DNA from 2 places in the Brevibacillus sp. M2.1A genome. Region 1 is predicted to be linked to the other one. Evidence: riboswitches for the same ligand, from Rfam matches in the RefSeq annotation. Region 1 holds a riboswitch; the other holds the start of a gene.

Evidence for each region. A riboswitch is a leader RNA that binds a small molecule or an ion and turns the genes downstream of it on or off. The one in region 1 is predicted to bind thiamine pyrophosphate.
Region 2: another riboswitch for thiamine pyrophosphate. It lies ahead of thiS (sulfur carrier protein ThiS); the one in region 1 lies ahead of thiC (phosphomethylpyrimidine synthase ThiC).

The regions. Positions count from the first base shown of each region.
Region 1 covers NZ_JABSUY020000001.1:4,337,969-4,342,213, forward strand. The annotation lists gene HP567_RS20790 (hypothetical protein) at 137-280, shown strand; gene ku (non-homologous end joining protein Ku) at 404-1,363, shown strand; gene HP567_RS20800 (cation diffusion facilitator family transporter) at 1,425-2,306, opposite strand; TPP riboswitch at 2,554-2,666, shown strand; gene thiC (phosphomethylpyrimidine synthase ThiC) at 2,816-4,245, shown strand, end outside.
Region 2 covers NZ_JABSUY020000001.1:3,873,867-3,878,111, reverse strand. The annotation lists gene HP567_RS18615 (alanyl-tRNA editing protein) at 1-1,195, shown strand, start outside; gene HP567_RS18610 (kinase-associated lipoprotein B) at 1,229-1,612, shown strand; TPP riboswitch at 1,654-1,764, shown strand; gene thiS (sulfur carrier protein ThiS) at 1,963-2,166, shown strand; gene HP567_RS18600 (thiazole synthase) at 2,172-2,945, shown strand; gene HP567_RS18595 (acetylornithine deacetylase) at 2,938-4,233, shown strand; gene tenA (thiaminase II) at 4,242-4,245, shown strand, end outside.

The DNA of each region.
Region 1 (4,245 bases):
TCGCTCCCTTCATCGGGAGGAGTTGAACGGCTGCCCCTCGTCATTTGGCGATGGGGTATTTTTTTGTGTCCAGCGCATACTACATGTACCTGCAAAACCCTCTACATGTAGATTGCCTGAAGGGAGTGAGTCAATCATGGCAGAAAAGCGACCGTCCGCACAAAAGCTGAAGGCGTCCAAAGCCCAGTCCATTGCAGACCGCACAGGCAAAGACGTCGAACTGGCGCGTGACATGCAATCGCGTGCAGATCAATCGGACATCGTCAAACATGGACAATAGTTGCATATGTAGCCAGCCGCATCGAATCGGCTGGCTTTTTACTTTTCCACCTTCAATTCCCTCGGCACTTCTTCTAAGCGGATACAGATACTATACAAAAATGACTGTGAAGGAGGTATCCGCATGCATACGGTGTGGAAGGGTTCAATCAGCTTCGGCCTCGTCAATATACCTGTTCGCATGTTTACTGCAACGGAAGAGCGCGATATTCGCTTTCGCCAACTGCATAAAGAGTGCAATACCCCGATCAAGTACACGAAAATGTGCCCACACTGCCAGCGCGAGGTCGATACGAATGAAATCGTCCGTGGCTTCGAATACGAAAAAGGACATTTTGTCATGATCGACGATGATGATCTGGAAGCCATTACGCCAGAAACACGCAGAGCCATTGAAATTATCGACTTCGTAGACTTGTCGGAGATTGATCCTGTTTATTTTCACAAGAGCTATTTCCTATCTCCACAAGACACCGGCGAAAAAGCATACGCCTTGCTGCGATCGGCTATGGAACAAACAGGAAAGATCGGCGTTGCACAGGTAACGATGCGCAATCGGCAAAGCCTGGCCGTTATCCGACTGTATGAACATTGCATCATGCTGGAGACGATCTTCTATCCGGATGAGGTACGCCCCGTCAATCAAGTGCCCGCCTTGCCTGAGGCCAATGTAACGTTGGCCGAAAACGAACTGAAAATGGCAACTGAGCTCATTAGCAATATGACGCTCCCTTTTGATCCGGCAAAATATACGGATGAATATCGATCCGACCTGCAAAAACTGATTGAGAAAAAATTGGAGGGTCAGGAAATCGCCACTGCACCTACTGTGGCAAGAACCAATGTTATTGATCTCATGCAAGCCCTAAAAGAAAGCTTGGAGTCTACAGCCGGTCAAGCCGCCGTACCCATCAAAATCGAACCGGAACCGACTCCTTCAAAGCCTGCGCGAAAACGCACCACTGCTGCCTCCTCTTCCGAAAAAGAGCAAGCATCGAAAAAGCCGACCGCAGCCGATCCCAAAAAAACTACGACTACTTCTACAACCAAAACACTGCGCAAAAAGAAGGCTACCTCTGGTTAGCAGCACATAACAAAAAAACCTGCCCACACTGGACAGGTTTTTTGTATTCCCATGATGGAATCTAACTAGGCGCCATTTTCCTGCACGGTTCAATATGGATATGAACGGCGTTAATGCGGTGAATCTTGCGCATCTGTTCTTCAATTTTTTCGGTGATGGTGTGGCTCTCTACCACATTCAGCCCTGGATCTACATGGATCACAACATCAACCAGCACGCTGCTTCCATGGTAGCGGGCTTTGATGTCACTGATATCCTTTACTCCTGAAATCGAGGAAATCGTTGCCCGCAGGTCCGCAAGCTCACTTTCGTCGAAGCCATCTGTTAAACGGTGGGTTGCTTCTCTGAAAATGTCCCACGCAGTCTTCAAGATAATGAGACCAACAACAAAAGCAGCTAATGGATCGAGCCAATGCAATTGAAACTGTGCGCCAGCTACCCCGATAAACGTCCCGATACTGACGAATGCATCTGAACGGTTGTCAGCGGCCGCTGCATCCAGTGCTTGGCTGTTTGTTTTGATGGCGAGCTTTTTATTGTAGCGATAGACAAAAAGCATAATAACGGCAGTTGCAAGTGCTGTCCATCCTGCTAACAGGTTAGGAGCCGAATGTTGTGGATCAAACAAGGATGGTACGGCATTCGTAATGACCTGAACTCCGACAAATAGCATGATAAATGATGCGACAAGTGCTGAAATAGTCTCTGCCCGGAAATGGCCATACGGGTGATCTTTGTCAGGTGGTTTCCTTGCAATACGCAGCCCGATCAAAACAGCAATTGATGCGACCACATCTGTTGAGTTGTTAAGACCGTCGGCCATTAAAGCTTCCGACGCTGTGACATACGCAACTCCTATTTTTAATACAGAGCAGAAAATGTAGGCAAAAATACTCACCCACGCTCCACGTTCTCCTTGTTTTAGATCCGAATAAACATCCATACCTCATCACCTCAAAATACTTCTCCATCCTGCTTCGACAACGCGGAAAATCAAAGCGCTGGAAGCAGTTGCTTTTTTTCGAACTTCATCGTAACAGATAGGAATCATGTGGGTCTACAGAAACAGTTTTAGTCCGATTCATGAGAATAGGGGGGAGGAAAATGTGTTGCACACCTGCAATTTTTCACTAGAAAATTATCCTTGAAATTAACTTGACTTCCCGTTATCCTATTGTTGCAATCCAAAAATAAAAAAGCACGGGAGCTTGGAATTCACCAGGCTGAGAGGATGGTACTGTGCCATCGACCGTTGAACCTGAACTGGGTAATGCCAGCGGAGGAATGTCATATACGACACGAAAAGATACGTGTATTTTTAGGATACCCGTTTCTTCTCTACTCTCGCGTTGGCGTCGCATGTTGTTTATGCGGCGCTTTTTCGCGGGATGTTTCTTTCGCCTCCCTAAACGGTTCTCGCTTTCGTGCAACCAAAACAAGGAGGTTTTTCTTATGTCATTGGTGTCATCTTTTCCAGGTAGTCGCAAAGTATACGAGACAGGTAGTCGTGCGGACATCCGTGTCCCGATGCGCGAGATTTCTCTTCATCCTACCGAAGGATTGTCCGGCTCCACACCCAATCCTCCCATTCGCGTGTATGATACGAGTGGCGAGTATACTGCATCCGGTTATGTCCCTGACATTCAAGCAGGACTCCCCTCCATTCGCCACCAATGGATTGATGAGCGAAATGATGTGGAAACGTATGTCGGTCGCGAACCACAACTAGTCGACGACGGCATCCGAAACGAAGAGAAGGCTGTCACCCTCCCCACTTTCCCTCGAGAGGGCTACAAACCAAAACGGGCAAAGCCAGGCAAAAATGTTACCCAGCTTCATTATGCCCGAAAAAATATCATCACACCGGAAATGGAATACGTTGCCATTCGCGAGGGGGTCTCTCCTGAATTTGTACGGGCAGAAATCGCCGCTGGACGTGCGATCCTCCCTTCTAACATCAATCATCCTGAGAGCGAGCCGATGATCATTGGCCGCAACTTTCATGTCAAAATCAATGCCAACATCGGAACGTCAGCCGTCAGCTCTTCCATGGAAGAAGAGGTCGAAAAAATGATTTGGTCTGTCCGTTGGGGTGCCGACACCATTATGGACCTCTCGACGGGAAAACATATACACACCACGCGGGAGTGGATTATCCGCAACAGTCCCGTTCCAGTAGGTACTGTCCCGATTTATCAAGCACTTGAAAAAGTAAATGGGAAAGCCGAGGATTTGACATGGGAGGTTTACCGAGACACCTTGATTGAGCAAGCGGAGCAAGGCGTCGATTACTTCACGATTCATGCTGGTGTTCTTTTGCGCTACATCCCCATGACAGCTAACCGCGTTACCGGTATCGTCTCTCGCGGCGGATCGATTTTGGCGGCATGGTGCCTGGCCCATCACGAGGAAAACTTTCTGTATACGCATTTCGCTGAAATTTGCGAAATTCTGAAGGCCTATGACATTTGTGTATCCCTTGGAGATGGACTACGTCCTGGCTCTATCGCGGATGCGAATGACGAGGCACAGTTCGCGGAGCTTGAAACATTGGGGGAACTCACAAAAATTGCGTGGGAACACGACGTACAAGTCATGATAGAAGGCCCCGGTCACGTCCCCATGCATCTCATTCGCGAAAATATGGATAAACAGCTATCCATTTGCCATGAGGCCCCTTTTTACACACTCGGGCCGCTCACGACAGACATTGCCCCCGGCTATGATCACATTACTTCAGCGATTGGCGCTGCCATGATTGGATGGTTCGGAACAGCGATGCTCTGCTACGTAACGCCCAAGGAACATCTCGGCCTTCCGAATAAAGAGGATGTCCGCAACGGTTTAATCGCATACAAAATCGCTGCGCATGCCGCTGATCT
Region 2 (4,245 bases), 460 kb from region 1:
TTATCAGGATGCCTATACAAGAACCTTCTCGGCCCAGGTGACGAGGACTGGTGTCGAGCAAGATGGGACACCTTACGTGGTACTGAATCAAACGGCTTTTTACCCTACTGGAGGCGGACAGCCTTCCGACCTGGGCGTATTGGAAGAGATTCGTGTGGTAGATGTGGAAGAGGTAGATGGCGAAATTCGTCACCGACTGGAGGCTCCTTTGTCCGAAAGCACAGCGGAAGTAACGGGGCACATCGATTGGGACCGCCGCTTCGATCACATGCAGCAGCATGCTGGTCAACACATTTTATCGGCGTCTTTCCTGGAAATCTTGCAGGCGGAGACCGTCGCCTTTCACCTGGGCAAAGAGCGTGTCACCATTGATGTACGACTGGATGAGTTGACTGCAGATGTATGGGAGAAGGTAGAAAAGCGAGCGAATCAGATTGTTTTGGAAAACCACCCCATCATTGCACGGTTTGTTGATGACGAGGAATTGGCAACGCTGCCCTTGAAAAAACAACCGACTGTTACGGAAAATATTCGCGTCGTGATGATACCTGATTTTGATTACAATCCATGTGGAGGAACACATCCAGCGCGGACGGGCGAAGTCGGGATGATCAAGATCTTGGGCTGGGAGCGGCATCGCGGAAACATTCGTTTGGAATTTATCTGTGGCTGGCGAGCTTTGCGGGACTATAACCAAAAGCAAGCTGTCGTTCGTGATACGGCGAAGTTGCTCGCTACCAATGAAGGAGAACTGATCGCACAGACGGAACGTCTCCTTGCAGAACGCGACACCTTGAAGGCAAAAGTGGCAGAAGTGGATAAGCAGTTCTTGGAAGTGGAAGTCAATCAACAATTGACTGCTGCCACCAAACTCGGTCATTCTCGCCTCATAATGAGCACCTTCACAGACAAAACCATTCAACAGCTTCAGCAGTTCGCACAGCTGGCTACTGCTCTGGCGCCAGATGCGATTTGCCTCTTGGCTGCTACTGCCGAAGACAAAATGCAAGTCGTGTTTGCTCGTGGACAAGAAGTCAACATAGCCATCAATCAAGTGTTGAAAGAAACCTTGCCGATCATTAACGGAAAAGGCGGGGGAAATCCTGCCATGGCACAGGGTGGCGGGCAGTCAGTAGTGGATGCGGAAGAAGTATTGCTGCATGCACGCAATCTGCTGGAAGCCTCGCTGATGTAAATGCATTCGATTCAAGAAAAGGAGGAAACCGCGATGAACTGGAATCCGGGAGATATTGTTCGTGTTTCGCAGCGGACTGGTGAATATATTGCAGAAGTATTGGAAATCCACGACTCGAAGCTGCTGGTAAAAGTGTTGGCAGTAACCAAATACCCAACCCAAGGCGATTTGCATTCTTCCTACGAAGTAGATGTGCCGCTGTTTCACCAGCGTCCAGCACTCTCTTACATGGAAAAATTCATGACGCCTGTCCAAGGGGTCATTCGCTACAATGGAGCGATTCCAGATTACAAGGAATCTGTGCGTCAGGCGATGGAGAGAGAAATGGAAAAGCTTGCAAAAATGGCAGCTTGGGCAGAGCGCTGTCTCGCTGAGCTCGAAAAGATGCACAAGGAAGCCTTTACAAACACGAAATAGAGTGGTACTGTAAAACTCGAATGTACGATAATTGCATAGCTTTACTACCAAACGGGGGCCAAGCAACGTTGGCTGAGATTGTAACGAGTGTGTTACTGACCGTTGAACCTGACCTGGGTCATGCCAGCGGAGGAAGAGGTATTTGGAATCAGGATCACATGTCGCATCCGAGCGGAACTATGCTTGTTTGCGAGCATGGATGATAAGATGACACTCAACCATCCGAGGCGGATGGTTTTTTTATGCCATTCGTCCGGGGAGATGGGATGGGTATACGGCTTCTTCTGTTTGTCTGAATCGACTCAGGCAGGTGGGAGAAGCCGTTTTTTTCCAGTAGAAGGAGGTAATCAATGATTGTTCAACTGAATGGGAAAAAAGTAGAGTTGGCGGAAGAAATCACGACAGTGCGGGCCTTGCTCGCTTCTTATTCCCTGCAAGAGAAAATTGTCGTCGTTGAGCGAAATGGTGACATTATTAATCGCTCTGCGTACGAACAAACACCGATTGCAGACGGAGATCGCATAGAAATCGTTCATTTTGTCGGAGGAGGATGATCAGCATGATGGATACATTGAAAATTGGACCTTACGAGTTTCGCTCCCGTTTACTTCTAGGGACAGGTAAATTCGCTGATTTGGATACACAAGGGAAAGCAGTAGAGGTGTCGGAAGCAGAAATTTTGACCTTTGCGATTCGCCGCTTGAATTTGGAAAATCCGCAAGAACCGAACTTTTTGGAACAACTCGATTTGAAAAAATTCACACTGCTACCAAATACAGCAGGTGCCTATACAGCAGAAGAAGCAGTGCGCATTGCCCGTTTGGCTAAAGCATCTGGACTGTGTGACATGATCAAGGTCGAAGTCATTGGAGACCCGAAAACACTTCTCCCTGACCCAATTGGCACGCTCGAGGCTTCGAAAATCTTGGTGGAAGAAGGCTTTATCGTGCTGACCTACACCAATGATGACCCGATTCTGGCCAGACGTCTGCAAGAGGTTGGCGTACATGCGGTTATGCCAGGTGCGTCTCCAATTGGTTCCGGGCAAGGGATTGTCAACGAAAACAATATCCGCTTTATCATCGAAGATGCGAAAGTACCGATTATCGTAGATGCAGGGATTGGCTCGCCAGCAGACTGCGCAAAAGCGATGGAGCTAGGGGCTGACGGTGTCTTGTTGAATACAGCAGTCGCTCTCGCTGACAATCCTGTCCTGATGGCAGAAGCGATGAAGCTAGGGGTCGAAGCAGGTCGCAAAGGCTTCCTGGCAGGCCGTATCGCGAAAAAGCGTTACGCATCCGCGAGCAGCCCGACCGAAGGGATGATTGAGTAACGTGCATCGACTGACAGAAGCGGTAGAATCGATTGCCAGCCGCAAAGAAGAGCTGTTCGCCTTATTGGCAGAGCTCGTTTCTCATCCGACTGTGAGTCCTCCCGCACGAAACAGCGATGTGGCACAAGGAGTAATCGCCAACAGACTGCAAGCGATGGGATTCGAAGTGGATCGCTGGACGGTATATCCGGGAGACGACAATATCGTCGGGCGGTTATCAGGGAGTGCCTCAACTCACGCAAACAGCTTGATTATCAACGGGCATATCGATGTGGCTGAAGTCGGAGATGACATCGGGTGGACGTATCCACCTTTTGCTTTGACATATGGCAAGGATGGACGCCTGTACGGTCGTGGAGTTGCGGATATGAAAGGTGGACTCGCAGCGAGCTTGTTTGCGATCCAAATGCTTCGCGAACACGGAATCGAGCTCCAAGGCGATTTGCTCTTTCAATCCGTCATCGGTGAAGAAGCGGGTGAAGCGGGGACATTGGCCGCCATCGAGCGTGGCTATCAGGCTGACTACGCCGTTGTAGTGGACACGAGCAATCTCCAAATGCAAGGGCAGGGCGGGGTCATTACAGGCTGGATCACGATTGAGAGTCCGACGACGCTGCATGACGGAATGCGTGCACAGACGATTCATGCAGGCGGCCGCGTCAGGGGAGCTTCTGCCATTGAAAAAATGACGAAGGTGATTACCGCACTACAGGAGCTGGAGCGGGACTGGGCAGTCATGAAGTCCTATCCCGGCTTCCCGGCAGGCAGCAATACGATCAATCCCGCAGTCATCGAGGGAGGTCGTCACGCTGCGTTCATCGCAGACCGTTGCGCTCTCTGGATTACTGTTCATTTTTATCCGAACGAATCCTATGAAGAGATTATTCGAGAGATCGAGGATCACGTCGGGCGTGCAGCAGCCGCTGATCTTTGGCTGAGAGACAATCCTCCAACCTTCCGTTGGGGTGGACGTTCGATGATTGAGGAGCGCGGTGAAATCTTCCCATCACTGGAGTTGGATACGAAGCATCCGGGGTTGGCTACACTGCAATCCGCATATGAGAGTCTCATGCATCAAACGCCTATTGTTAACATGTCGCCTACGGTGACGGATGCAGGCTGGTTTGCGCATGCAGGCATTCCGGCTGTCCTATTCGGACCGGGTGAGCTCGCACATGCACATGCCGTAGATGAATCCATTGATCCTGACCAGCTCGTTCATTTTGCCCAGATCATGACCCGTTTCATCGCCACCTGGTGCAATACCCCAAAGGAAGCGAAGGAGTGAGTATCCGCATGA